Regions from separate parts of the Saccharothrix camelliae genome, predicted to be linked through region 1. Evidence: riboswitches for the same ligand, from Rfam matches in the RefSeq annotation. Region 1 holds a riboswitch; each other region holds the start of a gene.

Region 1 (10,042 bases):
GTCGCCGGACCGGCCGCCGGCTGCAGCGGGTGGTTCGGCAGGAACGGCGCGAGGTGGGAGCGGACGCCGATCGGACCGACGCCCGGACCGCCGCCGCCGTGCGGGATGCAGAACGTCTTGTGCAGGTTCAGGTGCGACACGTCCGACCCGAACTTCCCGTACTGCGCGAGCCCGATCAAGGCGTTCAGGTTCGCGCCGTCGACGTACACCTGGCCGCCCGCGTCGTGCACCAACCCGCACACCTCGCGCACGGTGTCCTCGTACACGCCGTGCGTCGACGGGTAGGTGATCATGATCGCGGCGAGCGAGTCGCGGTGCGCCTCGATCGTCGAGCGCAGGTGCTCCACGTCCACGTTGCCCCGGTCGTCGCACTTGACGACCACGACCCGCATCCCGGCCATCACGGCGGACGCCGCGTTGGTGCCGTGCGCGCTGGACGGGATCAGGCACACGTCGCGGTGCGCGTCGCCGTTGGCGCGGTGGTAGGCGCGGATCGCCAGCAGGCCGGCGAACTCGCCCTGGCTGCCCGCGTTCGGCTGCAGCGACACCGCGTCGTACCCGGTGACCTCGGCCAGCCACCGCTCCAGGTCACCGATGATCGTCAGCAGCCCCTCGGCGTCCGACGCGGGCGAGAACGGGTGCAGGTCGGCGAACTCGGGCCAGGTGATCGGCTCCATCTCGGCCGTCGCGTTCAGCTTCATCGTGCACGAGCCCAGCGGGATCATGCTGCGGTCCAGCGCGACGTCCTTGTCCGACAACGCCCGCAGGTAGCGCAGCAGCGCGGTCTCGGAGCGGTGCGCGTGGAACACCGGGTGGGTCAGGTAGTCGCTGGTGCGGCGCAGGTCGGCGGGGATGCCGTCGGCGGTGTCGGCGTCCAGCCCGTCCACGTCGGAGACGGTCACGCCGAACGCCTCCCACACCAGTTCCAGGTGCTCGCGGGTGGTGGTCTCGTCGCACGCGATCGACACCACGTCGGCGTCGACCTGCCACAGGTTCACGCCCAGGTCGCGCGCGGCGGCGACGACGGCGGCGGCACGGCCCTCGACGCGAGCGCGCACGGTGTCGAAGAACTCGCCGTGCACGACCTCGACGCCGCCCTCCAGCAGCCCGGCCGCCAGCACGGTGGCCATCCGGTGGGCGCGGGTCGCGATCGCCTTCAGGCCCTCCGGGCCGTGGTAGACCGCGTACATCGACGCGATCACCGCGAGCAGCACCTGCGCGGTGCAGATGTTGCTGGTCGCCTTCTCCCGGCGGATGTGCTGCTCGCGCGTCTGCAGGGCGAGGCGGTAGGCGAGCGAGCCGTCCGCGTCCACCGAGACGCCGACCAGCCGGCCGGGCAGCTGCCGCTCCAGGCCCTGGCGCACGGCCATGTAACCGGCGTGCGGCCCGCCGAACCCGATCGGCACGCCGAACCGCTGCGTGGTGCCGACCACGACGTCCGCGCCGATCTCGCCGGGCGGGCGCAGCAGCGTCAACGACAGCAGGTCGGCGGCGACCACGGCCTGGGCGCCGGCCCCGTGGATCTCCTCGATGAGGCCCGCGTGGTCCCGGACGACGCCGGACGCGCCGGGGTAGGACAGCAGCACGCCGAAGAAGTCGCCGCCCAGGCCGAGCCCTTCCAGGCCCTGCGACAGGTCGGCGGTCACGATCTCGATGCCCAGCGGCTCGGCGCGGGTCTCGATGACGGCGAGGGTCTGCGGCAGCGTGTCCTCGTCCACGACGAACTTGTCCGACTTGGACCGACCGGCGCGGCGCACCAGCGTCATCGCCTCGGCGGCCGCGGTGGACTCGTCCAGCATCGAGGCGTTGGCCAGCGGCAGGCCGGTCAGGTCGCCGACCACGGTCTGGAAGTTCAGCAGCGCTTCGAGGCGGCCCTGGGAGATCTCCGGCTGGTACGGCGTGTACGCGGTGTACCAGGCGGGGCTCTCCAGCACGTTGCGGCGGATCACCGGCGGGGTGGTGGTGCCGTAGTAGCCGAGGCCGATCATCTGCGTCATCGGCCGGTTGCGGGCGGCGAGGGCGCGCAGCTCGGCCAGCGCCTCGGGCTCGGTGGCGGGCTCCGGCAGGTCCAGCACCAGGTCGCGCTCGCGGATCGACGGCGGGACGGCGTGCTGCGCCAGTTCCTCCAGCGAGCCGACACCGATGACGTCGAGGATGCGGGCCAGCTCCGCGGGCCGCGGGCCCACGTGCCGGTCGGCGAACGGGGTGCCGTGTTCGAGCGCGGCGAGGGGGATGCGGTCCTGCGTCATCGGTGCTGGCCTCCAGGGCTCCGGACAGACTTCTGCCGTTGCCCTCCCCCTCTGTCTTCTGCCCGGCGCCGGGCGCCTGAGAGCTTCACCCGGCGTGACCCGGGCTTGCACCGTCGGCGGGGTCGGTTGCCCGACCCGCTTTCCAGAGGCGTCTCACCCGCGCGGTCCTTGCGCCTGAGAGGTTCCGGGGAGGATTTGCTCCTTCGGCGCCGAGACTGGCTCGGACTCTCCCGCGCGGGATAAAGCGACTACGCGCGAGAGCGTACCCGCTGGACGTGCGCGTCATACCGCTCGCGCGACGTGGATCTCACCGCCGACCCGCGACCGGGGGCGCGGGGGTCAGCCGATGGCCCGGGTGCGGCGGCGGCGGGACAGCTCGTCGTCGGCCGCTTCCACGATCTCGGCGCCGTCCACGCGTTCCGCCGGGAAGTCGTGGATCGTCCCGCTGATCTCGCGCATCGCGCCGCTGACCGCGATGCCGAACACCCCTTGGCCGCCCTGCAGCAGGTCGACCACCTCCTCCGGGGAGGTGCACTCGTAGACCGTGGTGCCGTCGCTGAACAGCGTGATCCGGGCCAGGTCCTGGACGCCGCGGCGGCGCAGGTGGTCGACCGCGACCCGGATGTTCTGCAACGAGACGCCGGTGTCCAGCAGCCGCTTGACGACCTTGAGGACCAGGATGTCCTTGAACGAGTAGAGCCGCTGGCTGCCTGAGCCGTGGGCACTCCTTATCGTCGGGTTGACCAGCCCGGTGCGTGCCCAGTAGTCGAGCTGGCGGTAGGTGATGCCCGCGATCTGGCACGCGGCGGGGCCGCGGTACCCGACCAGTTCGTCCGGCAGCGAGGAGTCCGGGAACAGCTCACCCTGTTCGCCGGATCCGGCCCGGATGGGCGCTTCCTCGACCACGCCTGCCTCCCCTCGGTCCGGTCACGACGACCGGCGACCAACGTGAAGCCGCCCCGGTGTCGCGGAACCACACCGTGACAATTCACCTGAGTTCGACGGTAAGACCGGGTAGGGGGCAGGTCAACGCGACGCGCGGGGCGTGTCTGACCTCAACGTGAGGTTGAGGTTGAGAGAGCCGCCCGTCGTAAGCCATTCGGGTGACGTTTAGTGATCGTTTAGCGGAGCATCATTGACGTTGTGTAACCCATAGGAGTGACACCTGCGGGTGGCACGCGGGGTTGATCCACAACTCACCGCAACACTTGCGAGGGGCCGTGCGCGGCTTGCCGGCCGACGTCCCGGCCCTTCGCAGGCGGGCACGGCGAAGCCCCGGTCCGCGAGCGGCAACCCGTGGACCGAGGCGTCGTGCGAAGTGCGGAGCGGGCGGTCTACGTGTCCGCGCCGCGGAAGTCCTCCGGCGAGATCGAGTCGAGGAACTCGCGGAACTTCTCGACCTCGTCCTCCTGCTCGTCCGGGATGATCAGGCCCGCCTCGGCCAGCACCGACTCCTCCGCGTGGATCGGCACGCCGATCCGCAGCGCCAGCGCCACCGAGTCGCTCGGCCGCGCCGAGACCCGGATGTCGCCGTCGAACACCAGCTCCGCGAAGTAGGTGCCCTCCTGCAGGTCGGTGATCCGCACCTGCTCCAGCTGCCGGCCGAGCGCCCCGATGACGTCCTTCAACAGGTCGTGGGTCAACGGCCGGGCAGGACGGACTCCCTGCTGCTCCAACGCGATCGCCGTGGCCTCGACCGATCCGATCCAGATCGGCAGGTACCGCTCGCCCTCGGTTTCGCGCAGCAGCAGGATCGGCTGGTTCGCGGGCAGTTCCACCCGCACGCCGACGACGCGCATCTCGCTCATCGGGTCTCGCCTCCCTCAGCGCGCTGAAATTCTGGCGTCCCCGCTACCTCACGAGGATCCCCCACGTACGGTTTCGACGCTACCCGCCAAGCGGGCTCTGTGCGCAACCGCCCGCCCTCATCGAATCACGATGCGGACACGCGTTCACCTCGGCGAAACGCGGGTGCCCGCAACTCCACCCGTGACGTCGCGCAAACCCACCTTCACCAGCAGTGAGTGCAGCGTCACGGAGAGCGCCGCCAACTCGCGCACGACCTCGTCCACCGCGGCCCGGTCGCGGTGCCGGTGCGCCGCGCCGACGACCTGCTCCACCAATCCGACCTCGCGGTCGGCCGCGGCCCGGAACGGGCGCAGGTGCCGCGCCTCCAGGCCGTGCGCGACCATCGCCCGCACGGTCGACGCGATCTGCACCGCCTCGTGGTCGTAGAACCCGCCCGCACCGGCCTTCACCAGGCCGTTCTGCTCCAGGTCCGCCAGCACGCCCGGCTCGATGCCCGCCCGCGCCAGCAGGTCCTCGCGGGTGACCCGCTGCCCGGCGGCCGGGGTGGGGTCGACCGCGCGCAACGCCTTCGACGCGGCCTGGTCGGCCGCGTCCAACTGCTCCTTGATGACCTTCAGCGGCAGGTAGCGGTCCCGCTGCGCGGCCAGCACGTAGCGCAGGCGGTCCACGTCCGCGGCCGTGAACTGCCGGTAGCCCGACGGCGTGCGCGCCGGGCGGACCAGCCCTTCGGACTCCAGGAACCTGATCTTGGAGATGGTGACGTCGGGGAAGTCGGGTCGCAGCAGCGCCAGCACCGCCCCGATGCTCGACCCCCCGCGTGGCCGCCCGGCCGCCGTCACCGGAGCCCCATCGCTCAGGCCCCCTGGCCCCCGGCGCCCGGACCGGTCAGGAACACCAGGCGGAACTTGCCGATCTGCACCTCGTCGCCGTTGGCCAGCACCGCCTGGTCGACGGGCTCGCGGTTGACGTAGGTGCCGTTGAGGCTGCCCACGTCGATCACCACGAACTCGCCGCCCTCGCGGCGGAACTCGGCGTGGCGGCGGGAGACCGTCACGTCGTCGAGGAAGATGTCGCTGTCGGGGTGCCGCCCCGCGCTGGTCGTGTCGCGGTCCAGCAGGAACCTCGACCCCGCGTTGGGGCCGCGCTTGACCACGAGCAGAGCCGACCCGGCGGGCAGCGCGTCGACACCCGCGACGGCCGGCTCCTGGGCGGGCGCCTCGGCGCCCTCGACCTCGGCGAGGAAGTCGGCCCGGAAAACGGAGGTCCGCTCCGGGGACTGCTCCGGCGGAACGCCTGGCCCGTCGTTCGTGCTCACCTGAGCTCTCCTCCTGCTGCTGGAACTCTCGAGACCGCTAGAACCTATCGTGCCCGAACCCTTGTCCGAGGAGCGGCTCCCCCACCGACCGAAGAGCCGCCGGAAGATCGACGTCACCCCTGGGCCGCCAGCTCCTGGTACGCGGCGGCGTCCAGCAGGTCGTCCACCGCGGTGGGGTCCTCCAGCCGGAGCTCCACCATCCACCCCTCGCCGTACGGGTCCGAGTTGACCAGGTCGGGCTGCTGGTCCAGCGAGTCGTTGCGGGCGACGACCTCGCCGGCGAGCGGCGCGTAGATGTCCGACACGCTCTTGGTCGACTCCACCTCGCCCAGCGTCTGACCGGCCGCGACCTGCTCACCGAGTTCGGGGAGCTGGACGAACACGACGTCGCCGAGCTGTTCCTGGGCGTAGTCGGTGATGCCCACGCGCACGGTGTCCTCACCCGTGCGCAGCACCCACTCATGTTCCTCGGTGTACTTGAGCTCCTCGGGAATCACCGCGGTGTGCTCCTTCAATGACGGTGGATCTTCGCAACCGGATCTTCCCACGTCCCGCTCAGCGGGGCGCGACCCCCGGCCGTCGGCGCATCGCCAGGGTGAACTGGTACACGTACAGCACTCCGGACCACAGGTACAGGGCCCCGCCCCAGACCATGAACGCGTAGGCCACCGGCCGAGCGATCTGGGCGGCGGTCGAGGAGCCCTGGGCGAGCAGCAGCATGGGGAACGCGTAGAGCAGGTTGAACGTGGCCGCCTTGCCCAGGTAGTTGACCTCGAACGGCCCGTAGCCGCGGGCCCGCAGCACGGGCAGGCAGACCCCGACGACCGCCTCGCGGGCCACCAGCACCACCGCCACCCACCAGGGCACGATGCCGCGCACGACGAACGCGACCAGGGTGGCCAGGATGTAGAGGCGGTCGGCGGCCGGGTCGAGCAGCGCGCCGAGCTTGCTCGCCTGGTCGAGCCAGCGGGCGATCTTGCCGTCGAGCCAGTCGGACAGGCCCGCCGCGACCAGCACGACCAGCGCCCAGCCGTCGGCGCGCGGGCCGAGCAGCAGGTACAGGAACAGGGGCACGCCGAGCAGCCGCAACACGCTGAGCGCGTTCGGGATGGTCAGCAGCCGGTCGGCTGGGTCGCGCGGCACGCCCGAACTGTAGCCGGCCGCCCGGCGCGCCCCGGTGGCCGACTCGCGGAAGCCGGCCGGGCGCCGGGCTCAGTTGGTCGAACGGGTGCGGCTCCAGCCGCGGCTCTGCAGTTCGGCGCCGGTGAGCGCCTGCGGACGACCTCGGTCGTCGACGCCGACCCACCGGGCCCGGAAACCTTCGAGCACGTAGGCGTGGCCCTTGCTCCAGACCACGCTGCACGGGGCCGTGGGCAGCGTTGCCGCGCCGCTGGTGCCGACGCGCGCCGCCTTCGGCTTCGCGGGCTCTGACTCGGTTTCCGTCGTGGTGCTCATGTGAAATCCCTCCACCAGGGTTGTCGCGCACGGCTCTCGTGGCGTTATCCCCGTCACCGGATTGTGCGGGACTGTGGTGAGGACCACCTCCGCATTCGTGCCCGGTCCCGGTCGGCGGGCGGTTGGGCCGGCCGAGTTGCGCCGGACCGCCGGAACGCTTCGCATGAGGTGTAACCGGCCCCGCCGGGACCAAACCGCTCACCGTCCGTCATGCGCCGCACACCGTGCAACGCACTACACTGGTACCGATCAGGCCGCCACCCGCCGGCTTGTGGTGCCGCCACGGGCTCCGTACGGTGGGTGGCGCAGCGGTTGAGCCAACAGCCGCGCCGGGAAGTCCGGCTAGCGGGCACGTTCCGCCACGCTGCTGTCCAGTGCTGCGCACCCATTGGTGCGCCGGGCTTCCCACCCAGCGGTTCCAGCTGAAGAGGAGTGCCTCGTGACTGTTCAAGATCCGGACGTCGTGACGACGGGCGGAGTCGAGTCCGCCGCGGCCGACAGCCCGCGGGTCGGACAGCTCGGGCTCATCGCGCGCAACCCGGCCGAGGGCGTCACCGTGGTCTCGGTGAGCGGCGAGGTCGACATGCTCACCGCGCCGCAGCTGCGGGCCGACGTGCTGGGGCGCCTCGACGCGAGCGACGTGGTGGTGCTGGACATGTCCGGGGTGAGCTTCCTCGGCTCCGCCGGGCTGGCGGTGCTGGTGGAGGCGTCGCAGCAGGCCAAGCGGCGGGACGCCTCGTTCCGCGTCGTGGCCGTCGAGCGCGCCGTGACGCGCCCGCTGGCCGCGACCGGCCTGGGCGAGGTGTTCAGCGTGTTCGAGTCGGTCGAACTGGCGCTGGAGGCCCGCACGGCCCTCTGAGAACGATCCGGACGGGTCTAGTCGTGCGGCACCATGTCGATGACCTGATCCACGCCCGCCGCGACCAGAGCGCGGCGGGCGTGGCCGTTTTCGGGCGCGCGCACGACGACGCGGTTGCCCGCCGCGGCGGCGGCCTCCGCCACCGCGCGCAGGCCGCGGATCAGGCCCTCGTTGCGCTCGCCGAGCGCGCGCAGGTCCACGACCACGGGCACCGTCCCGCCGCGGGCGGCGGTGAGGATGCGCCGGCGGACGGCGGGCGCGGCGTGCGCGGGCACGTCGCCTTGCACCTCCACCTCGACCCAGCCCTCGCACGCGGTGACGCGGACCGGGTCGACGGGCGGTGGCGCCGGGAAGGTGCCGCGCGCACGTCGCCCTGCCGAGAGGACGAGGGTGACGGTGGTGCCGCCGGGTTGGCGGTCGACCAGCACCTCGTCGACGTTCTCGCGCATCAGCAGCAGCCCGCGGCCGCGGGCCGAGAGCGTGGGCGGTGGCACGCGCCAGGCTCCGTGGTCGGTGACCACGACGTGCACGCTGCCATCGGGACGGCCGTCCGCGTCGATGTGGACGGTGCCCTCCTCCCCTGGGCGGTAGGCGTGCTCCACGGCGTTGCTGGCGGCCTCGTTGACCGCGATGAGCAAGTCGTACCGGTCGTCATCGGACAGGCCCTCGGTGGCCAGCCAGGCGTCCAGTCGAGCGCGCACCTCCGAGAGCTGCCCGGCGCGTGCCGGGAACTCCAGTGCAAAGTGGTGGTCCGCGAGTTGATCGGTCAAAAGCCCTCCCCGTCGCACCAGTCAGTCTTCCCGGCCCGCGTGTCGCCTACACGTGTGAGCTGCGATCAATTCGGGTACCGATACCGTCAGCAGCACAACGAGAGAGAACGGACGACGAGGTGAGCGTGTCGCACACTGAGCCGCGAAGCGGTGAGTCGGAGAACGCCCTGGCCGGGGTGGAGTTGCGGATGGCGGCCGATCCCACGCAGCTGTCGGTCGTGCGTGCGGTGGCGGCCGACATCGCCATGCGGCAGGACTTCGACCTCGACTCCATCGAGGACTTGAAGCTGGCGGTGGACGAGGCGTGCTCGACCCTCATCTCACTGGCCGCGCCGGACACCGTGCTGAGCGCGCAGTTCGTCGTGGTCGACGGGTCGGTGCAGGTGTTCACCAAGGTGGGTTCGCAGCGGTCGGCGCCTCCCGACCGGGACAGCTTCGGCTGGCGCGTGCTGAGCGCGCTGGTCGACTCGGTCACGACGTGGGTCGCGCCGCAGGCGGACGCGTACGAGGTGCACATCGACCTGGTGAAGCGGTCGTTGGGAACGGTGGATGCGTGACGAGGTCGGACGGGGGCACGACGCGGTCCAGCAGCCAGGGTGACTACGACCACCTGGCGCCGCTGTTCGTCCGGCTCGCCGCGACCGCGAAGGACGACCCGGCGCGGGAGCGGTTGCGCGACGAGCTGGTGACCGAGCACCTGCCCGTGGCCAAGCACATCGCCCGGCGGTTCGGCCACCGCGGTGAGCCGCACGACGACCTGGTGCAGGTGGCGACGGTCGGGCTGATCAACGCGGTGGACCGGTTCGACCCGGAGCGCGGCAGCGACTTCCTGTCGTTCGCGGTGCCGACGATCATGGGCGAGGTCCGGAAGTACTTCCGGGACTCCAGCTGGTCGGTGCGGATGCCGCGGCGGCTCAAGGAGCTGCACCTGGCGATCAACGCCGGGTCGGCGCGGCTGTCGCAGGAGCTGGGCCGGGCGCCGACGCCGAGCGAGCTGGCCTCGCACCTGGGCCTGAGCCGGGAGGAGATCCACGAGGGGCTGGCGGCGGGCAACGCCTACCACAGCGCGTCGCTGGACGACCTGCTCGTGGCCGACGACAGCTCCATCTCGCTGGGCAGCACGCTCGGCGAGGAGGACCCGGAGCTGGAGGCGATCGAGCAGCGGGAGGCGTTGCACCCGTTGCTGGAGAAGCTGCCGGAGCGCGAGCGCAAGATCGTGGTGATGCGGTTCTTCGGCAACATGACGCAGACGCAGATCGCGCAGAAGGTGGGCATCTCCCAGATGCACGTGTCGCGGCTGCTGGCCAAGACGCTGCGGCAGCTGCGCGACGGGTTGACCGAGTAGCGCCGGTCGGTGGGGAACGCAACGGGGCCGCCTGACGGAGAGTCAGGCGGCCTCGGCACGTGTGGGGTCCGGCGGCCCGAGGGGGGCGGCGCGGGTGCGGCCGGATCGGTGACGAGCCGACCGCCGAGCGGTCGGTCGTCGGGCGGCGAGTCGTCAGGCGGCGGGTGGTCAGGCGGCGGGTGGTCAGGCGGCGGGTGGTCAGGCGGTCGGTCGGCGAGTCGGTCGGTCGGGGCAGGTGGG
Region 2 (10,042 bases), 1.1 Mb from region 1:
TCGACGTTGCACGACCGGACCAGGTGGGGCAAGGCGATCGGGGTGCGCGACCTGGCGGCCGGGTTCTCCGCGGCGTTGCGCGAGGAGCTGGACTTCCGGGTCGAGGCGCGCAACCTGGCCGCCGTGCGCGCGGCGTCCGCCGGTACCGACGTGGTGCTGCCGACCGCGCACGAAGAGCTCTGCACGGCCCGCGTGCTGGTGATGGAGCGGCTGGACGGCGTGCCGGTGCGGTCGGCGTCGCTGGACTCGGTCGACCGGGACGCGCTGGCCCGGACGCTGCTGGCCGCGCTGCTGCGCCAGGTGCTGGTCAACGGCGTCTTCCACGCCGACCCGCACCCCGGCAACATCATGCTGCTGCACGACGGTCGGCTCGGCCTGCTCGACTTCGGGTCGGTCGGCCGGATCGACGCGCAGCTGCGGGCGGCGCTCGGCAAGCTGCTGCTGTCGGTCGACCACGGCGACCCGGCCGGGCTGCGCGACGCGCTGCTGGAACTCGTGACCAGGCCGGACGAGATCGACGAGCAGCACTTGGAGCGCGCGCTCGGGCAGTTCATGGCGCGGCACCTGAGCACCGGGATGCGACCGGACGCGCAGATGTTCGGCGACCTGTTCACGCTGGTCTACCGGCACGGGCTGAGCATCCCGCCGGAGATCGCGGCGGTGTTCCGGGCGCTGGCCACGGTGGAGGGGACGCTGGCCGCGCTGTCGCCCGGGTTCAACCTCGTGGTCGAGTCGCGGACGTTCGCGGACCGGGAGTTCAACGCCCGCCTGACGCCGGAGTCGCTGCGGCGGACGGTGACCGAGGAGCTGCACGCGATGCTGCCGATGCTGCGCCGGCTGCCCCGGCGGGCCGATCGGATCTCCGCCGCCCTGGAGCAGGGGCGGCTGGGCGTGGGCGTGCGGCTGTTCGCCGACGACCGGGACCGGCAGTTCGTCGTCTCGCTGCTGCACCAGGTGATGCTGACCGTGCTGGGCGCGACGGCGGGCGTGATGGCGGTGATGCTGCTCGGCGCGGACGGCGGGCCGGAGGTCGGTCCGAACGTCTCGCTGTTCCAGCTCTTCGGCTACAACCTGCTGGTGATCAGCGTGCTGCTCGGGCTGCGGGTGGTGGTGACCATCTTCCGGCCGCGTGCTTGACCCATCCGGTTTGCGGTGCAAACCTGATTGGGTGGCAGACCTGCTGCGCGACCTGGAGGCGCTGCGCCGGCGGGCGCGGGAGGACCGGCACGCCTACCCGTTCCCGCTGCTGTTCTTCGGGATCGCGTCGTTCCTGGCGGTGCCGCTGCACGAGCCCGCCGCCGGGTCGCCCGAGCCGGGCGCGTGGTCGCCGCTGACGGTGCTCGGCGCGCTGCCCGACGTGCGGCACCCGGTGCTGCTCGGCCTGTACTGGCTGGTGGTGCTGGTGACCGGTGGCCTGGCGACCGTGTGGTGGTACCGCAGGCGCGGCGCGCGGGTCGGCATCGAGACGTCCACCAGGGGTTACCTCGGGGCGTTGGCGATCGGCCTGAGCGGGCCCGTGGTCGGTTTGGCGCTGGCCCACCTGCCGTTCCGCTTCCAGTCGGGCACGGGCGTCGGGCTGATCGTGCTCGCCGCGGCCACCGTGCTGTGGCACTGGAAGGCGCCCCGCCTGCCGACGGCGGCCGCGGCGGTGCTCGGCACGGCCGTGCTGCAGCAGGACCAGCCGGCGATCGGGCAGTTCATCGCGATCGGCCTCGGCCTGGTGGTGCTGGCGGCGTTGGAGCGCAGCACCCGGTTCACCACGACCACCGCGGCCTACCTGGTCGTGCTCTGCGCGTCCGCCACGATCACGCCGCTGACCGTCGCGCACCCGACCACGTGGTCGACGGCCGCCGTGGTCGTGCTGCCCGGCCTGGCCCTCGTCGTCGGCGGCCTGGTGGGCCTGCGGCGTGGCTGAGCACCCGACCGCGTCGCTGGACGACGTGGTGCACCAGAAGCACCGGCTGGGCATCCTGACCGTCGCGGCGGAGGCGAAGCGGGTCGAGTTCGGCTACCTGCGGTCCACCCTGGAGCTGACGGCGGGCAACCTGTCGCGGCACATCGCGGTGCTGGAGCGGGCCGGGCTGGTGGCCGTGGAGAAGGGCTACGACGGCAGGCGGCCCCGGACGTGGGTCGGCGTGACGGCGGCGGGCCGGGCCGCCCTGGCCGCCGAGATGGTGGCGCTGCGGGCGCTGGTCGAGCGGCACGTAGCCTCGCGGGCATGAGCATCCACGACATCCCGCTGCACACCCTGGACGGCGAGCCGTCGAGCCTGGGCGCGTTGGCGGGCAAGGCGTTGCTGGTGGTGAACGTCGCTTCCAAGTGCGGGCTGACGCCGCAGTACCAGGGCTTGGAGCGGTTGCAGGAGCGGTACGCCGAGCAGGGGTTCTCGGTGGTCGGGTTCCCGTGCAACCAGTTCGCCGGCCAGGAGCCGGGCACGGCGGAGGAGATCGCCGAGTTCTGCTCGACCACCTACGGCGTCACGTTCCCGCTGTTCGAGAAGATCGAGGTCAACGGCCCGTCCCGGCACCCGGTGTACGCGGAGCTGACCGCGTTCGCCGACAACGACGGCGCGGCGGGCGACGTGCAGTGGAACTTCGAGAAGTTCCTGCTCTCCCCCACCGGCGACGTCGTCGCCCGCTTCCGGCCGACCACCCAGCCGGAGGACGAGGCGGTCGTCAAGGCGATCGAGTCCGTCCTGCCGTGACCCGCGGGCCGGGGGCCGTCACCGACCCCCGGCCACGCTCAGCACTCGATGACGTTCACGGCCAGGCCGCCGCGTGCCGTCTCCTTGTACTTGACCTTCATGTCCTTGCCGGTCTCGCGCATGGTCTTGATGACCTTGTCCAGCGACACGAAGTGCGAGCCGTCGCCGCGCAACGCCATCCGCGCCGCCGTGATCGCCTTGATCGACGCCAGCGCGTTGCGCTCGATGCACGGGATCTGCACCAGTCCGCCGATCGGGTCGCACGTCAGCCCGAGGTTGTGCTCCATGGCGATCTCGGCCGCGTTCTCGACCTGCTCCGGCGTGCCGCCGAGCACTTCGGCCAGCCCGCCGGCCGCCATCGAGCACGCCGAGCCGACCTCGCCCTGGCACCCGACCTCGGCGCCGGAGATGGACGCGTTCTCCTTGAACAGCACGCCGACCGCGCCCGCCGTCAGCAGGAACCGCACCACCCCGTCGTCGGACGCGCCGGGCACGAACCGCGTGTAGTAGTGCAGCACCGCGGGCACGATGCCGGCCGCGCCGTTGGTCGGCGCGGTCACCACCCGGCCGCCGGCCGCGTTCTCCTCGTTCACCGCCAGCGCGAACAACGTCACCCAGTCCATCACCCGCAGCGGGTCGGTGGCGTAGTGCTCGGCGGTCATCCGCTGCCGCATCTCCGCCGCCCGCCGCCGGACCTTCAGCCCGCCCGGCAGCACGCCGTCGATCGTGCAGCCGCGCTCGACGCACTCCTGCATGACCGCCCAGATGTGCAGCAGGCCGGAGCGCACCGACGCCTCGTCCCGCCACGACAGCTCGTTGGCCAGCATCACCTCGCTGATCGACAGCCCGGTCTCCCGGCACCGCGCCAGCAGCTCGTCCCCGGTGCGGAACGGGTGGGCGAGCGGGGTCTCGTCGGCTTTGATCCGGTCGGCCCCGGTGGCCGTCTCGTCCACCACGAACCCGCCGCCGACCGAGTAGTACACCGCCGAGTCGACCTCGGTGTCACCCGAGTGGGCGGTGAAGCTCATGCCGTTGGGGTGCAGCGGCAACGACTTGCGCCGGTGCATCACCAGGTCGGGGTCCTCGGTGAACGCGATCTCCCGCTCACCGCCGAGCCGCAGCCGCCCGGTGGCCCGGATCTCGGCCACCCGCCGGTCGGCCTCGGCCGGGTCGACCTCCTCCGGCCGGTGGCCCTCCAGCCCGAGCAGCACCGCCTTCGGACTCCCGTGCCCGTGCCCGGTCGCGCCCAACGACCCGAACAGCTCCACGTGCACCCGGTCGACGGTCCCCAGCACCGGCCGCAGCCGGTCGACGAACATCACCGCCGCCCGCATCGGGCCGACGGTGTGCGAGCTGGACGGCCCGATGCCCACCGAGAACAGGTCGAACACGCTGATGGCCACGGCGTCAGTCCCCGGTCAGTTCCGCGTACTTCGCCGCGGTCAGCAGCCCGGTGGCGTCGGTCACCGCCACCTTGAACAGCCAACCCCGGCCGTACGGGTCGTTGTTGATCAATGACGGGTCGTTCACGGCCTCGTCGTTGACCGCCACCACCTCGCCGCTGACCGGCGCGTACAGGTCGCTGACCGACTTGGTCGACTCCAGCTCGCCGCACACGTCGCCGGACTTGACGACGGCGCCGACCTGGGGCAGCTCGACGAACACGATGTCGCCGAGCGACCCGGCCGCGTAGGAGGTGATGCCGACCGCCACGGGGTCCTGGGTACCCGGCGCCCAGTCCACCCACTCGTGCTCGGGCGTGTACAGCAGGTTGTCCGGAAATGTCACGACAGCTCTCCTCAAGGCAAGGTCCGGATCCCCTGCTCTGTCCTGGGACCTGAGAGCTTCACCGCGGCGTCGCGGCTTGCACCGTGGGTGCGCGTCGAGCGCGCTTTCCAGAGTCGCCTCACCCGAGCGGTTCTCGCTGCCTGAGAGTGTGCGGGGGTGCTTGCTCCTTCGGCGCCCCGGCACGTTCACCGAGGTCTCTCCCGCGCGGGTTCCGGCGCTGTCGTCGCGCCGCGGCCGATGTTCAGTTGGTTGGACGCACGCTAGGTGCCACACCAACGGGTGTCAACGCGACCACCGGCTTGTGCGATCGGCACAACCCGACCCCGGCCCGTTGGTGCCCGCCGCACGATGACACCGAAATCGCGTTACCGGACCTTGGGTGTAACACCGGCCGAAGGAGCCCACCGTGCGGATCGCCGTCCCCCGCGAGATCAAGAACCACGAGTACCGCGTCGCGCTGACACCGGCGGGCGCCCACGAGCTGGCGCAGCGCGGTCACGACGTGGTCGTCGAGACCGGCGCGGGCCTCGGTTCGGCGATCACCGACGAGGAGTACCTGGCCGCCGGCGCGAAGGTCCTGGCCACCGCGGACGACGTGTGGGCCGAGGGCGACCTGGTGCTCAAGGTCAAGGAGCCGATCGCCGAGGAGTACCCGCGGCTGCGCAAGGGGCAGGTCCTGTTCACCTACCTGCACCTGGCGGCCGACCAGCCGCTGACGCGGGCGCTGCTGGACTCCGGGACCACCGCCATCGCCTACGAGACCGTGCAGACGTCGAACGGCGCGCTGCCGCTGCTGGCCCCGATGTCCGAGGTCGCGGGCCGGCTGGCGCCGCAGGTGGGCGCGTTCGCGCTGATGAAGCCCTCCGGCGGGCGCGGCGTGCTGCCCGGCGGCGTGCCCGGCGTGCACCCGGCGCGGGTGGTCGTCATCGGCGGCGGCGTGGCGGGCCTGAACGCGGCGGCGATCGCCGTCGGCATGGGCGCGGACGTGCAGATCCTGGACACCAACGTGGACCGGCTGCGCCACATCGACGCCCTCTACCAGGGCCGCCTGCGCACGGTGACGTCCAACCGCTACTCGGTCGAGCAGGCCGTCCGCGAGGCCGACCTGGTCATCGGCGCGGTGCTGGTGCCCGGCGCGAAGGCGCCGAAGCTGGTGAGCAACGAGCTGGTGGCCGACATGAAGCCCGGCGCGGTGCTGGTGGACATCGCGATCGACCAGGGGGGCTGCTTCGCCGACTCGCGGCCGACCACGCACGCCGACCCGACGTACCAGGTGCACGACGCGGTCTTCTACTGCGTCGCCAACATGCCCGGCGCGGTGCCGCGCACGTCGACCTACGCGCTGACCAACGTGACGCTGCCGCACGCCGTGGCGCTGGCCGACCGGGGCTGGGAGGCGGCGCTGCGGTCGGACCCGGCGCTGGCGCTCGGCCTGAACGCGCACGACGGCCTGCTGACCAACCTGCCGGTCGCGCAGGCGCACGGGCTGGCCCACACGCCCCTGGAGCTCTGAGCGCCGGAACCGCGAAGGGCCCCGCTCACCAGGTGTGAGCGGGGCCCTTCGGCGTTGAGACGGCCCGCTCAACCAGCCTGGGGGTCACTGGGAGCGGGCCGCGTCACCAATCCTAGCCGGGATCGGGGGTCCGTGCCCAGCGGGCCCACCGAACCGGGGCGCATTTCGCCCCCCGGTGGCCAACGGACCGTGCGCGACCTCAAGCAAACGAGTGAATTCGGGGCGTAACGGGTAAGTCACGACGCCCTCACGGCCGATGCACAGGGCGGGAACCCCGCAGCTACGCAGCGGGGTCGTCCGCCCGCGTGGCGCGCTCGCCGCGCCACTCCCCGATCGGAGCGCAGATGGCTGAACCCGAGGGTTGGATCGACTGCCACGACCCGTTCGGACGAGACCGGTCGATGACCGTGCTCGTCGAGGACGACCGAGTTCTCCTGGTCGCACCGCCCGGCGAGTCCGCTGTGATGTCCGTCACGCAGACCCGTCGGCTGCACCGCCTGCTCGACCAAGTCGCCGACAGGATGTGAGCCGGCGTGGACGAGGCACTGCGGGCCGCCGTGCTGCGCCGGCTGGCGCTGCTGGACGAGGCCGCGGAGCGCGGTGAGGCGGACGCCCTCGTGCCGCTCGCGCGGTCCGAGATCCACCGCCTGGCCGACGGTTGGCGGCTGCTGCTGACCCTGCACCAACCGGACCCGGACGGCCGCTGCGGCGCCTGCCCGGGCATCCTGCGGCACAAGAAGTGGCCGTGCCAGGTGTGGACGATGGCCCACCAGCACCTCATCGGCGAGGGCGTGCCGCACCGCGAGCGCCGCCGCCCGCTGCGACCGCTGCGCCGCGCGGCCGACACCGAGACGACCACCGAGATACCGAGAGTGGCGTCGAAACCGCGACACGCACTACCCGAGTGAACCTCCTAGGGCAGGATGACGCCCGGTAGGAGTACTCGGGAGGGACGCGTGCACGACGGCACTGGCCGCATCGTGGTGCAGAACTTGACCAAGCAGTTCGGTCCGGTCGCAGCGGTGCAGAATCTGAGCTTCACGGTGGAACCCGGTTCGGTGACCGGCTTCCTCGGCCCCAACGGGGCGGGCAAGACCACGACGCTGCGCATGCTGCTCGGCCTGGTGACCCCGACCGCGGGCATCGGGCTGATCAACGGCAGGCCGTTCGACCAGCTCGGCAACCCGGCCCGGGTCGTCGGCGCGGTGCTGGAGGCGCAGGGCTTCCACCCCAAGCGCACGGCCCGCAACCACCTGCGGGTCTACGCCGCCGCGATCGGCATGCCCGACTCGCGCGCGGAGCAGGTGCTCCAGCTCGTCGGCCTCGGCGCGGCGGGCGACCGCCGGGCGGGCGGCTTCTCGCTGGGCATGAAGCAGCGGCTGGCCCTGGCCACCGCGCTGATCGGCGACCCGCAGATCCTGGTGCTCGACGAGCCGGCCAACGGGCTGGACCCGGAGGGCATCGCGTGGCTGCGGACGTTCCTGCAGTCCTACGCGCGCAGCGGGCGGACCGTGCTGATCTCCAGCCACCTGCTGGCCGAGGTCGAGCAGACGGTGGACCAGGTGGTCATCATCAGCCGCGGGCAGACCATGTACTACGGGCCGCTGGACCACCTGCGCGCCCAGCAGCAGGGCCGGGTGCTCGTGCAGCCGTCCGACGTCGGCGCGCTGGTCACGGCGCTGCGCGAGGACGGGATCGCCGCGGTCGAGCAGCTGCCGGACGGCCGCATCGCGGTCACCGGCGTCGAGGCCAAGCAGGTCGCGGACACCGCGCTGAAGGCGGGCGTGTCGATCTACGGCATCCAGGAGGAGAAGGCCGACCTGGAGCGGCTGTTCTTCCAGCTCACCAACGGCCAGTACGCGGCGCCGGGCCTGGGCCAGCAGCAGTACCAGCAACCACCGCCCGGTTACCAGCAGCAGTACCAGCAGCCCCCGCAGGGCTATCAGCAGCAGCAGTACCAGCAGGGCTACCAACAGCAGTACCAACAGCCCCCTCAGGGCTACCAACCACCACCGCCGGGACACCAGCCGCCGCCGCAGGACAACCCGTACGGTCAGCACGGTCAGGGCGGCCTCGGGGGCGGTGCGTGATGGGCAACCTGATCAAGTCGGAGTTCCGCAAGACGACCACCACGGGCCTGTGGTGGGGCCTGATGATCCCGACCGTGCTGATCGCCCTGGGCTGGGCGCTCGGCACCGGCGCCATCGGCAAGGGCCTGATGGACCTGATCAACAGCTCGGAGGCCGAGGAGCTGACCGAACTGCTCGGCGTCGACCCGTCGCAGTGGCAGGTGGCGCTGTTCGGCATGGCGCGCAGCATCAACGTGGCCACGATCTTCCCGATGATCTTCGGCGGCCTGGCGGTCGCGAACGAGATCAACCGCAAGACGATCACCACCACGTTCCTCACCGCGCCGAACAGGGTCGCCGCGATGACCGCGAAGATGGTCGTCTACATCGCCTGGGGCGCGATCTACGGCCTCGCGATCGTGGCCGCGGTGAGCATCGGCACCGTGATCACCTCGGACTCCGGCGCGCTGCCGGACGCCACCGGGTGGCTGGCGCTGGCCGGTGTCGGCATCCTGTCGTCGATCCTGATGACGATGTTCGGCGTCGGCGTCGGAGCGCTGATGACCAGCGTCGTCGGCACCACCGTCGTGCTGCTGCTCTACATGCTGCTGGTGGAGAACGGCATCCAGCTGGTGCTGGCCTCGCAGGGCCTGCCGGAGATCATCGGCTTCCTGCCCAACGGCGCGGTGAACGGCCTGACCGGCTCGGTGGCGTCGTCGCTGTTCCTGTCGAACGCGGGCGTCGTGCCGGACGACCTGGTCGAGGTGATGCGGACCATCGCGGGCGCGCTCGGCGCGTTCGACTGGTGGTTGAGCGGCCTGGTGTTCCTGGTCTGGACGGCCCTGTTCTTCCTCGGCGGCTGGGCCGCGACCCAGCGCAAGGACATCACCTGATCCAGTGATCCAGCACTGCTGACGAGGCCGTCCCGAAGTCCGGGGCGGCCTTCGTCGCACCGGGGTTCGCGAAACTGTCGGCGCCGCGACCTATGTTGGACCCGTGACTCGTTCCGACGGCTGGATCCGCAGGCTCGCCTCCGCGTGCTGGCAGCACCGCTCCCTGGTGGTGTGGTCGGTGCTGGCCGCCGTCGTCGGCGTCGGCCTGCAGGCCGTCGGGCCCCTGCTGATCAAGGTCGCGGTGGACGACGCCGTGGCCGGCCGCACGGACCGGCTCGCGTGGCTGGCCGTCGTCCTGGTCGCCCTGGAGCTGCTGACCTTCGGCACCGCGTTCGTGCGCCGCTACCTGGGCGGCCGGCTGGCCGTCGACGTGCAGCACGACCTGCGCCAAGCCGTGTTCGGCGCCGTGCAGCGGCTGGACGGGCCCAAGCAGGACGCGCTGCGCACCGGCCAGGTCGTGTCCCGCTCGATCACCGACCTGCAACTGGTCAACAGCCTGCTGTCGATGACGCCGCTGGCCTTCGGCACGGTGGTGTTCGCGCTGGCGGCCCTGGTGGCGATGTTCTGGCTGTCACCGCTGCTGACCGTGATCGCGCTGGTGATCGTGCCCGCCGTCGGGGTGGTCGCGGCGCGCAGCAGGCTGACGCTGTTCCCGGCCACCTGGTCGGCGCAGCAGCGCGCGGCGGACGTGGCGCAGCACGTCGAGGAGACCGTCACCGGCGTGCGGGTGGTGAAGGGCTTCGGGCAGGAGGCGCGCGAGGTCGCCCGGCTGGAGTCGCGGGCCAGGCTGCTGTTCGCCGAGCGGATGCGCGCGGCCCGGCTGACCGCGCGCCCGTCGGCCACGTTGAACGCGCTGCCCTACCTGGGGCAGGTCGCGGTGCTCGCCCTCGGCGGGTGGATGGCGATGCGCGGCGAGGTCACGCTGGGCACGTTCCTGGCGTTCGCGACCTACGTGGCGACCCTGGTCGGCCCGTCCAGGCTGCTGGCGAGCCTGATGGTGACCGCCCAGCTGGCCCGCGCGGGCGTCGAGCGGGTGTACGAGCTGGTCGACTCCCAGCCGGACGTGGTGGACGGC
Region 3 (10,042 bases), 250 kb from region 1:
GCACGTAGTCGAACGCCCGCGCCAGCGTCTCGTCCGACGTCTTCTCGCCGCGGATGATCTCCACCAGCCGCATCTTCGGCACCGGCGAGAAGAAGTGCAGCCCGATGAACCGACCCGGGTCCGGGACCGCCGACGCCAGCCCGGTGATCGGCAGCGTCGACGTGTTCGACGCGATCACCGCGTCCGGCAGCGCCGCCGCCTCCGCCGCGGGCAGCACCGCGGTCTTCAGCTCCCGGTTCTCGAACACCGCCTCGATGACGAGGTCGCAGCCCGCCAGGTCGGCGTCGGAGTCGGTCGGCGTGATGCCCGGCGTGTCACCGGCGCCGCGCCGCGCGGCCTCCAGCGTCACGTCCTTCAGCACGACCTCGATGCCCGCCTTGACGCTGACCTCGGCGATGCCCGCGCCCATCATGCCCGCGCCGAGCACGCCGACCTTGGCCACCTTCGACCGCTCGACACCGGACGGCCGCGAGCCGCCGCCGTTGATCTCGTTCAGCTGGAACCAGAACGTGTTGATCATGTTCTTGGAGACCTGGCCCGCGGCCAGCTCCACGAAGTACCGCGCCTCGACCCGCAACGCCGTGTCGAAGTCCACCAGCGCGCCCTCGACCGCCGCCGCCAGCACCTTCTCCGGCGCCGGGTACGCGCCGTGCGTCTTCTTCCGCAGCACGGCGGGCGCGGCGGCGAGCAGGCCGTACAGGTTCGGGTCGCCCACCCGCACGTCCGGCACCGCGTAGCCCGGCTCGTCCCACGGCTGCCGCGGCGCGGGGTTGGCCCTGATCCAGGCCCGCGCCTTCTCGACCAGCTCCTCCCGCGACGACGCCAGCTCGTGCACCAGCCCGGCCTGCAGCGCCCGCGCCGGCCGCAGCTGCTTGCCCTCCATCAGCAGCGGCAGGGCGGGCTGCACGCCCAGCAGCCGCACCAGCCGGGTCACGCCGCCACCGCCGGGCAGCAGGCCCAGCGTCGCCTCGGGCAGCCCGAGCTTGATCCGGTCGTCGTCCAGCGCCACCCGGTGGTGGCAGGCCAGGGCGATCTCGAAACCGCCGCCGAGCGCGCTGCCGTTGATCGCCGCGACCACCGGCTTGCCCAGCAGCTCCAACCGCCGCAGCTGGTCCTTGACCTCCTCCAGGAACCCCAGCGCCTCGCCGGCGTTCTCCGGCGTGATGGTGATCAGCAGGTTCAGGTCGCCGCCCGCGAAGAACGTCTTCTTCGCCGACGTCAGCACCACGCCGGTGATGTCGTCGCGCTCGGCCTCCAGCCGGGCGACCGCCTCGCCCATGGCCGCGTGGTACTCGGCGTTCATCACGTTCGCCGAGCCGGACATGTCCATCGTGAGGGTGACGACCCCCTCGTCGTCCCGCTCGAAGTGGATGGCCATCAGATCCTCTCGATGATCGTCGCGATGCCCATGCCGCCGCCCACGCACAGCGTGGCCAGCCCCCGCCGCAGGTCCCGGCGCTCCAGCTCGTCGAGCAGGGTGCCGAGGATCATGCAGCCGGTGGCGCCGAGCGGGTGGCCCATCGCGATCGCGCCGCCGTTGACGTTGACCTTGTCGTCGGGCAGGTCCAGCTCGCGCTGGAACTTCAGCACCACCGACGAGAACGCCTCGTTGATCTCGAACAGGTCGATGTCCTCGACCGTCAGCCCGGCCCGGTCCAGCGCCTTGCGCGCGGCGGGGGCGGGGCCGGTCAGCATGATCGTGGGCTCGGAGCCGACGACGGCGGTCGCGACGATCCGCGCGCGGGGCGTCAGGCCCAGCTCGCGGCCGGTGCGGGCGTTGCCGATCAGCATCGCCGCCGCGCCGTCCACGATCTGCGACGAGTTGCCCGGCGTGTGGACGTGGTCGATGCGCTCCACGGTCGGGTAGCGGTCGATCGCCACCGCGTCGAAGCCCAGGTCGCCGTGGAACGCGAAGCTCGGCTTGAGCCTGCCCAGGGCGTCCAGCGTGGTCTCCGGCCGGATCGCCTCGTCGTGGTCGAGCACGACCGAGCCGTTCTGGTCGACCACGGCCACCAGCGACCGGTCGAACCAGCCCTTGTCCCGGGCCAGCGTGGCCCGCTGCTGCGAGCGCAGCGCGTAGGCGTCGACGTCCTCGCGGGTGAAACCCTCCAGCGTGGCGATGAGGTCGGCGCTCACGCCCTGTGGCACGAAGTTGACCGCCATGTTGGTCTCCGGGTCGGCCATCCACGCGCCGCCGTCCGAGCCCATCGGCACCCGCGACATCGACTCGACGCCGCCCGCCACCACCAGGTCCTCGAACCCGGACGCCACCTTGGCCGCGGCCAGGTTCACCGACTCCAGGCCGGACGCGCAGAACCGGTTGAGCTGCACGCCCGCCGGTCGCAGGTCCCAGCCGGCCGCCAGCACCGCCGTGCGGGCGATGTCCGAGCCCTGCTCGCCGACCGGTGACACGACGCCGAGCACCACGTCGTCCACCGCCGACGTGTCCAGGTCGTTGCGCCGCGCCAGCGCCGCGAGCACCCCGGAGGCCAGGGTGATCGGCTTGACGCTGTGCAGCGATCCGCGCTTTCCCCTGCCACGCGGTGTGCGCACCGCGTCGAAGATCAAGGCTTCGCTCATGTACTCAACGGTAACCACGGATCGGGCCGCTGCCCATGACCGCGCGAGGTGACTTATTAGCTCATCCGGGCGACCCGGTAGTCCATGATCTCGCCCTCGCCGGCGAACCCGAGCCGCGCGTAGAGCCGCCGGGCCGTCTCGTTGCCCCGGAACACCCGCAGCTGCACCCGCGCCCACCCGCGCTCCCGCGCCCACGACAGCGCGTCGCTCATCAACGCCTCGCCGACACCGCGCCGGCGGAACTCCGGCTTGACCCACATGGAGTACAGGTACAGCACGTCGGGGTGATGTTCGTGCGGCACACCGGCCAGCAGCCCGACCGGCTCGGGGTCCTCCGCCACCACCCGCACCCCGCGCTCCGGCGCCAGCAGCTCGCGCCACCGCGCCTCGTCGAACCCCCGCTCCAGCTCCAGCGTCGAGCCGAACGCCGCCGGGTCGCTGCCCAGCGCGGTGAGCCGGATGTCCCGCCACGTCGCCCAGTCCGCTGGTCCGAGCCGCCGGAGTCGCATGGCTCCAGTGTCCCGGAAGATCCTGACATTTGCGCTCACGATCAACCGCCACCCTGGCGCACTGCGGTCATGGCGGTCCGGCCCGCCCGGTGGCACCGTCGGGACCATGCCGACTCGCCGCTCCGCGTGGATGACCGAGGACCTGGACGACCTGCGCCGGCTGGCCCGGGCGTTCTTCGAGAAGGAGGCGGTCCCGCACCAGGAGCGCTGGGCCGCGCAGAAGCAGGTGGACCGGGACTTCTGGACCAAGGCGGGCGAGCTCGGCCTGCTGTGCCTGTCCATCCCCGAGGAGTACGGCGGTGGCGGCGGGACGTTCGCGCACGAGGCCGTGCTGCTGGAGGAGCAGGCGCGCTGCGGTGACAGCTCCTGGGGCAACAGCGTGCACAGCGGGATCGTCGCCCACTACATCAACTCCTACGGCGCCGAGGAGCAGAAGCACCGCTGGCTGCCGAAGCTGGCCTCCGGCGAGTTCGTCGGCGCGATCGCCATGTCCGAGCCCGGCGGTGGCTCCGACCTGCAGAACATCAGGACGCGGGCGCTGCGCCGCGACGACGAGTACGTGCTGTCGGGCTCCAAGACCTTCATCACCAACGGCGCGCAGGCCGACCTGGTCGTCGTGGTCGCCAAGACCGACCCGGGCCAGGGCGCGGCGGGCATCTCGCTGCTCGTCGTGGAGACCGCCGGAGCGCCGGGCTTCCGCCGCGGCCGGGTGCTGGACAAGGTCGGGCTGAAGGGCCAGGACACCGCCGAGCTGTTCTTCGACGACGTGCGGGTGCCCGCGGCGAACCTGCTCGGCGCCACCGAGGGCCAGGGGTTCGTCCAGCTGATGCAGCAGCTGCCGCAGGAGCGGCTGATCATCGCGGTGGCGTCGGTGGCGGGCATCGAGGCGGCGGTGGACCTCACGCTGGCCTACGTCAAGGACCGCACGGCGTTCGGCCGGGAGCTGATCAAGTTCCAGAACACCCGGTTCAAGCTCGCCGAGTGCGCCACCGAGGCCCGCGTGACCAGGGCGTTCGTCGACGAGTGCGTGCGGGACCACCTCGAAGGCAAGCTGGACGTGCCCACGGCGGCGATGGCCAAGTGGTGGGCCACCGAGCGGCTGTGCCAGGTCGTGGACGAGTGCGTGCAGCTGTTCGGCGGCTACGGCTACATGACCGAGTACCCGATCGCGCGCGCGTGGGCGGACGCGCGCGTGCAGAAGATCTACGGCGGGACGAACGAGATCATGAAGGAAATCATCGCGAGGTCGCTCTAGTGGCCGGGCCGCTGGAGGGCCTGGAGGTGGTCGAGCTGGCCGGGCTCGCGCCCGGTCCGTTCGGCTGCATGGTGCTCGCCGACCTCGGCGCGTCGGTGACCAGGGTGGACCGGGTCGGCGGCGGCACGGAGGCGCCCCTGCTGGGTCGCGGCAGGCGCTCGATCGGCGTCGACCTGCGCCGACCCGAGGGCGCCGAGCTGGTGCTGCGGCTGGTCGCGGAGGCGGACGTGCTGGTCGAGGGCTTCCGACCGGGCGTGACCGAGCGGCTGGGCATCGGCCCGGCGCAGTGCCTGGCCCGCAACCCGCGGCTGGTCTACGGGCGGATGACCGGGTGGGGCCAGGACGGCCCGCTGGCCGACCGCGCCGGGCACGACATCAACTACATCGCGGTGGCGGGCGCGCTGGAGCCGATCGGCCGGGCGGGCGCGCCGCCGACCGTGCCGCTCAACGTCGTCGGCGACTTCGGCGGCGGCGGGCTGCTGCTGGCGCTCGGGGTGCTGGCGGCGCTGTACGAGCGGGAGCGGTCCGGGCGCGGCCAGGTGGTCGACGCGGCCATGGTCGACGGCGCGGCGCTGCTGACGACGTTCCTGCACGGCATGTCGTCGGCGGGCGCGTGGCCCGGCGGGCGCGGTGAGAACCTGCTGGACGGCGGCGCGCCGTTCTACGACGTGTACGAGGCGGCGGACGGCCGGTTCGTCAGCGTCGGCGCGCTGGAGGACAAGTTCTACGCCGACCTGCTGGCGGTGCTCGGGCTGGCCGACGCCGACCTGCCCGGCAGGCACGACCCGGCGAACTGGCCGGAGCTGCGGGCCCGCATCGGCGCGGCGGTGGCCACCCGGACCAGGGACGAGTGGGCCGCGCTGGCCGAGGGGACCGACGCCTGCCTCGCGCCCGTGCTGGCGCCCGGGGAGGCTCCGGGGCACCCGCACAACGCCCGGCGCGGCACGTTCGTCGAGGTGGGAGGGGTGGCGCAGCCCGCGCCCGCGCCGAGGTTCGACCGCACGCCCGCCGCGACGCCGGGCCCGCCGCCCGCGGCGGGGGAGCACACCGCCGAGGTGCTGACCGGGCTGGGGCTGGCCGAGGACGAGATCAACTCGTTGCGACGTTCGGGCGTGATCGGCTGAGCCGGCTGCCGGGCACCGGAAAAAGGACGTGAAAAATCACCTGAAGGGGTACCGGAAATAGGTGGCAGCCGCCATCGGCCTTTGTCACGCTGCGTGCGTGCCTCGGCGCAATCAGGTGATGGGCTGTGCAGAGGTGGTGGTGTCGCTGTACCTCGGTGTCCGTGCCAGGGGGGTGGGCGAGTGCCCGTACCTTGGTGATCGGCGGGACCACAGGTCCCCTTGATCGTCCGTTCGGGTGACCCTGAACAGGGCTGATGCATGTTTGCGTGGTCGTTCTTGCGGCCGGTCGGGCGATCACGGCGGGTCCGGCCGCCATCTTCCGGGTGAATGGGGGACCATGGCTCTCGACCTGACCGGAGCGGCGACCCGCCGCCCTGCCCAGTGACACGGACGGAGACCGATCAGTGAACGTCAAGAAGGTGGTGACGCTGGCGGCGGTCGCGCTGGTGCTGTTCCTCCTGATCACCCAGCCGAACGAGTCCGCGGGGGCGGTGAAGACCGCGCTCGGGTGGCTCCAGTCCGGCGCCGAGTCGATCATCACCTTCGTCCGCAGCCTGTTCGCCTAGGGCCCCCGTCGAAGTCCGCGCAATGCGGTCACGATCGGTGACTATGCGCCCCGAACGTTGCACCGTACGGGTGGAATGAGGGCTATAACGCCCTGGTAACAGGGTTTTGGACAAACAAGGGTCTAGCGGTTGTCGGTACCCGCTAATACGGTGCGTCGCATTGGCTGATCTTCGACCGATGAGGAGGCAGAATGGTCGAGGACTCCGGAGTCGACGAGCTGTTGCGGCAGTGGGCGGCTGAGCGCTCGGACGACGCCGAGCTGCAGGAGGTGAACCGGATCAAGGACGCGTGGCTCGCGGAAGCCCCGCCGTCCGCGCCGGGGATCCCGGTGCAGCGGGCGAACGGCGGACCTCGCGGGCTCGTGCAGGTCGAGTCCGCCGATCCGGCCTACGTGACGGCGATGAGGAAGCGGGCGCCCGAGGTGCCCGAGGTCCTGCTCGCCGCCGCCGCCAGCTACTGGCAGCTGGTCGGCGACCTGTCCGAGGCGGAGCTGTGGTGGGACGCGGGCATCAGCCCGCTGGACCAGCGCGCTCTGGACTACCGGGCGGCCGGGCTCACGCCCGCCGACCTCGGTCGGCGCCTCGGCCCGATGACGGTGCTCCAGCACCTGCGTCGGGGCAGCGCGGCGGCCTGGTGCGTGGCCAGGCTGCAGAGGCAACGCCGGGACGGCGTCGCCTAGGTCCGACGAGTCGGGCGGGCTCCTGAGGTCGGGGAGCCCTCGCCCGGAGGGGCGGGCTCCTGTGCGGGAGCCCCAGCCCTGGTGGACCGAGCAAGTACTCTTGAGCTCGTGCAAGGCTTCATCACCCCCAAGCGGCTGCTGATCGCGGCCGCCTGCCTGGCGTCGCTGGTCGTGTGCTGCGGCCTCGCCTACTGGCAGTGGGAGCGGTTCTCCCAGGCGGGCGGCACCTTCCAGAACCTCGGCTACGTCTTCCAGTGGCCGCTGTTCGGCCTCTTCCCGGCGTTCATGGTGTGGCGCATCGTCAAGCTGGACGCCCGCCGCAAGGCGGAGGACGCCGCCGCGGCCTCGGCCGGGCCCGCCGACGGGCCCGCCCCGGAGCCGGTGGTCGCGCCGTCGCGGCCGGTCGTTACCGTTGAGCCCATCAGAGCACCCGCGGTGGACGACGAGGACGAAGAGCTGGCGGCCTACAACCGCATGCTCGCCGAACTCCACGCGCGGACCACCGTTGAGGGGAAGGCAGGGCGATGAGCGGCGCGTTGACCAGGTTCCGGTTCATGGCTTACGTCGTCGGCTGCGGCCTGCTGCTGCTCGTCGTCGCGATGATCGCCAAGTACTCGGGCGGCAACGAGGGCATGATGCGGGTCGTCGGCCCGGTCCACGGCTTCCTCTACGCGGTCTACCTGGTGCTCACCGTCGACCTGGCGCTCAAGGCCCGCTGGTCGATCAAGGGCACCGTCCTGGTGCTGCTCGCCGGCACGATCCCGTTCGTGTCGTTCTACGCCGAGCGCAAGGTGGTCGAGAGCGTCCGGGCCGCCAAGGCCCTGTGACCCCCGGGTTGACCAGGGCCGTCCGGCACGCCTAGCGTCTGCGGCGACAACTGGACACGGCCGTCGATGTCGAGCGGGAGAGTCCCCGACCAGGGGCGCCGAAGGAGCAAATCCTCCCCGGAATCTCTCAGGCACAGCTACCGCCCGACGAAGGCAACTCTGGAAAGCAGGCGCGCCACCGCGCCTCGCCCACGGTGCAAGCCGCCCCTCGCGGGGTGGTGAAGCTCTCAGGCCCATGACAGAGGGGGAGGCTCACTCGACGAGGAGTCTCCGATGGACCGTGTCATCCTTTCGCTCGTGAATCCTTCGGACGTGCCCGCCCGCCGACCCGACCGGTCGGCCCTTCGGCATGTCCGCACCCAGGGAGGACCCGCCTGATGGATAGCCGCCGCACGCCCCTGCACGCCGAGCACGAGGCGCTGGGCGCCATGTTCACCGACTTCGCGGGCTGGCGGATGCCGCTGCGCTACGACAGCGAGCTGGCCGAGCACCACGCGGTGCGCACGTCGGCGGGCCTGTTCGACCTGACCCACATGGGCGAGATCCTGCTCACCGGCCCGGAGGCGGGCGCCGCGCTGGACCACGCCCTGGTCGGCCACGCGTCCGCGATCGGCGTCGGCCGCGCCCGCTACACGATGATCTGCGAGGCCGACGGCGGCGTGGTGGACGACCTGATCGTCTACCGCCTCGGCGACACCGAGTACCTGGTCGTCGCCAACGCCTCCAACGCCGCCGTCGTGCACGAGGCGCTGGTCGAGCGGGCCGGGGGCTTCGACGCGGTGGTCGAGGACAAGTCGACCGACTACGCGCTGCTCGCCGTGCAGGGCCCGAACGCCACCGCCATCCTGGCGGGCCTCACGCCGACCGACCTGGCCGGCGTGAAGTACTACGCGTCGTACCCGACCGAGGTGGCGGGCAGGCCCGTGCTGCTGGCCCGCACCGGCTACACCGGCGAGGACGGGTTCGAGCTGTTCACCGCCCCGGACGACGCCGCGCACGTGTGGCGGGCGCTGCTGGAGGCGGGCGCGCCGCACGACCTCAGGCCCGCCGGCCTCGGCTGCCGCGACACGCTGCGGCTGGAGGCGGGCATGCCGCTGTACGGCAACGAGCTGGGTCGCGAGCGCACGCCGTTCCACGCCAACCTCGGCCGGGTGGTCAAGCTCGACAAGCCGGGCGACTTCGTCGGCCGCGACGCCCTGGCCGCCGTCGCCGAACGGGGTGTCGACCAGGTGCTGGTCGGCCTGAAGACCACCTCCCGCCGCGCGCCCCGGCACGGCTACCCGGTGCTGGACGCGGCCGGCGAGCGGATCGGCGAGGTCACCAGCGGCGCGCTGTCGCCGACCCTGGGGTACTCGGTGGCGATGGCGTACGTGGCCGTCGGCAACACTGAGCCCGGCGCCGCGCTGTCGGTGGACGTCCGCGGCAAGCACGAGCCGGTCGAAGTCGTCGCGCTGCCCTTCTACAAGCGCAACAGCTAAGGGAGAGACCCACACATGTCCGAGCACTTCAACACCTCCCTCGCGGAGTTCGACCCGGAGGTCGCGGACGCCGTCGCCGCCGAGCTGCACCGGCAGCAGAGCACGCTGGAGATGATCGCCTCGGAGAACTTCACGCCGGTGTCGGTGCTCCAGGCGCAGGGGTCGGTGCTGACCAACAAGTACGCCGAGGGCTACCCGGGCCGCCGGTACTACGGCGGCTGCGAGAACGTCGACGTCATCGAGCGGCTGGCGATCGAGCGGGTCAAGGCGCTGTTCGGGGCCGGCTTCGCGAACGTGCAGCCGCACTCGGGCGCGCAGGCCAACGCGTGCGCGATGTTCGCCCTGCTGCAGCCGGGCGACACGATCCTGGGCCTGGACCTGGCGCACGGCGGCCACCTGACCCACGGCATGCGGATCAACTTCTCCGGCAAGCTCTACAACGTGGTGCCCTACCACGTGTCGGACGAGGACGGCCGGGTCGACATGGCCGAGGTCGAGCGGCTGGCGGCCGAGCACCGGCCCAAGCTCATCGTGGCGGGCTGGTCGGCGTACCCGCGGCAGCTGGACTTCGCCGAGTTCCGCCGGATCGCCGACTCGGTCGACGCGTACCTGATGGTGGACATGGCGCACTTCGCCGGCCTGGTGGCGGCGGGCCTGCACCCGAGCCCCGTGCCGCACGCGCACGTGGTGACGACGACCACCCACAAGACGCTCGGCGGCCCGCGCGGCGGGGTGATCCTCACCAACGAGGCCGACCTGGCGAAGAAGATCAACTCGGCGGTGTTCCCCGGCCAGCAGGGCGGTCCGCTGGAGCACGTGATCGCGGGCAAGGCGGTGGCGTTCAAGCACGCCGCGTCGCCCGAGTTCGCCGACCGGCAGCGGCGCACGGTCGAGGGCGCGAAGATCCTCGCCGACCGGTTGTCGCGGCCCGACGCCGCGGCGGCCGGTGTGAAGGTGCTCACCGGCGGCACGGACGTCCACCTGGTGCTGGTGGACCTGGTGGCGTCCGAACTGGACGGCAAG

Evidence for each region. Region 1 has a riboswitch for glycine ahead of gcvP (aminomethyl-transferring glycine dehydrogenase). Riboswitches for the same ligand answer to the same signal wherever they lie in the genome.
Region 2: it holds a riboswitch for glycine, as region 1 does, so the genes downstream of both, gcvH (glycine cleavage system protein GcvH) here and gcvP (aminomethyl-transferring glycine dehydrogenase) in region 1, are expected to answer to the same signal.
Region 3: it holds a riboswitch for glycine, as region 1 does, so the genes downstream of both, gcvT (glycine cleavage system aminomethyltransferase GcvT) here and gcvP (aminomethyl-transferring glycine dehydrogenase) in region 1, are expected to answer to the same signal.

What each region holds. Positions count from the first base shown of each region.
Region 1 is NZ_CP160453.1:3,522,420-3,532,461, reverse strand. It holds gene gcvP (aminomethyl-transferring glycine dehydrogenase) at 1-2,249, opposite strand, end outside; glycine riboswitch at 2,402-2,492, opposite strand; gene AB0F89_RS17340 (MerR family transcriptional regulator) at 2,589-3,155, opposite strand; gene AB0F89_RS17335 (bifunctional nuclease family protein) at 3,584-4,057, opposite strand; gene AB0F89_RS17330 (MerR family transcriptional regulator) at 4,202-4,897, opposite strand; gene garA (glycogen accumulation regulator GarA) at 4,912-5,373, opposite strand; gene gcvH (glycine cleavage system protein GcvH) at 5,487-5,870, opposite strand; gene AB0F89_RS17315 (CDP-alcohol phosphatidyltransferase family protein) at 5,929-6,516, opposite strand; gene AB0F89_RS17310 (hypothetical protein) at 6,586-6,828, opposite strand; gene AB0F89_RS17305 (anti-sigma factor antagonist) at 7,268-7,687, shown strand; gene AB0F89_RS17300 (ATP-binding protein) at 7,705-8,457, opposite strand; gene AB0F89_RS17295 (ATP-binding protein) at 8,583-9,014, shown strand; gene AB0F89_RS17290 (SigB/SigF/SigG family RNA polymerase sigma factor) at 9,011-9,802, shown strand.
Region 2 is NZ_CP160453.1:2,443,214-2,453,255, reverse strand. It holds gene AB0F89_RS12025 (ABC1 kinase family protein) at 1-1,137, shown strand, start outside; gene AB0F89_RS12020 (hypothetical protein) at 1,169-1,915, shown strand; gene AB0F89_RS12015 (transcriptional regulator) at 1,908-2,222, shown strand; gene AB0F89_RS12010 (glutathione peroxidase) at 2,219-2,704, shown strand; gene AB0F89_RS12005 (L-serine ammonia-lyase) at 2,743-4,107, opposite strand; gene gcvH (glycine cleavage system protein GcvH) at 4,112-4,492, opposite strand; glycine riboswitch at 4,610-4,705, opposite strand; gene ald (alanine dehydrogenase) at 4,899-6,005, shown strand; gene AB0F89_RS11990 (hypothetical protein) at 6,350-6,532, shown strand; gene AB0F89_RS11985 (hypothetical protein) at 6,539-6,913, shown strand; gene AB0F89_RS11980 (ABC transporter ATP-binding protein) at 6,962-8,095, shown strand; gene AB0F89_RS11975 (hypothetical protein) at 8,095-8,967, shown strand; gene AB0F89_RS11970 (ABC transporter ATP-binding protein) at 9,071-10,042, shown strand, end outside.
Region 3 is NZ_CP160453.1:3,277,355-3,287,396, forward strand. It holds gene AB0F89_RS16130 (3-hydroxyacyl-CoA dehydrogenase NAD-binding domain-containing protein) at 1-1,378, opposite strand, end outside; gene AB0F89_RS16135 (acetyl-CoA C-acetyltransferase) at 1,378-2,580, opposite strand; gene AB0F89_RS16140 (N-acetyltransferase family protein) at 2,637-3,089, opposite strand; gene AB0F89_RS16145 (acyl-CoA dehydrogenase family protein) at 3,196-4,344, shown strand; gene AB0F89_RS16150 (CaiB/BaiF CoA transferase family protein) at 4,344-5,468, shown strand; gene AB0F89_RS16155 (hypothetical protein) at 5,873-6,034, shown strand; gene AB0F89_RS16160 (helix-turn-helix transcriptional regulator) at 6,226-6,714, shown strand; gene AB0F89_RS16165 (hypothetical protein) at 6,823-7,242, shown strand; gene AB0F89_RS16170 (DUF3817 domain-containing protein) at 7,239-7,541, shown strand; glycine riboswitch at 7,606-7,694, shown strand; glycine riboswitch at 7,695-7,793, shown strand; gene gcvT (glycine cleavage system aminomethyltransferase GcvT) at 7,916-9,019, shown strand; gene glyA (serine hydroxymethyltransferase) at 9,035-10,042, shown strand, end outside.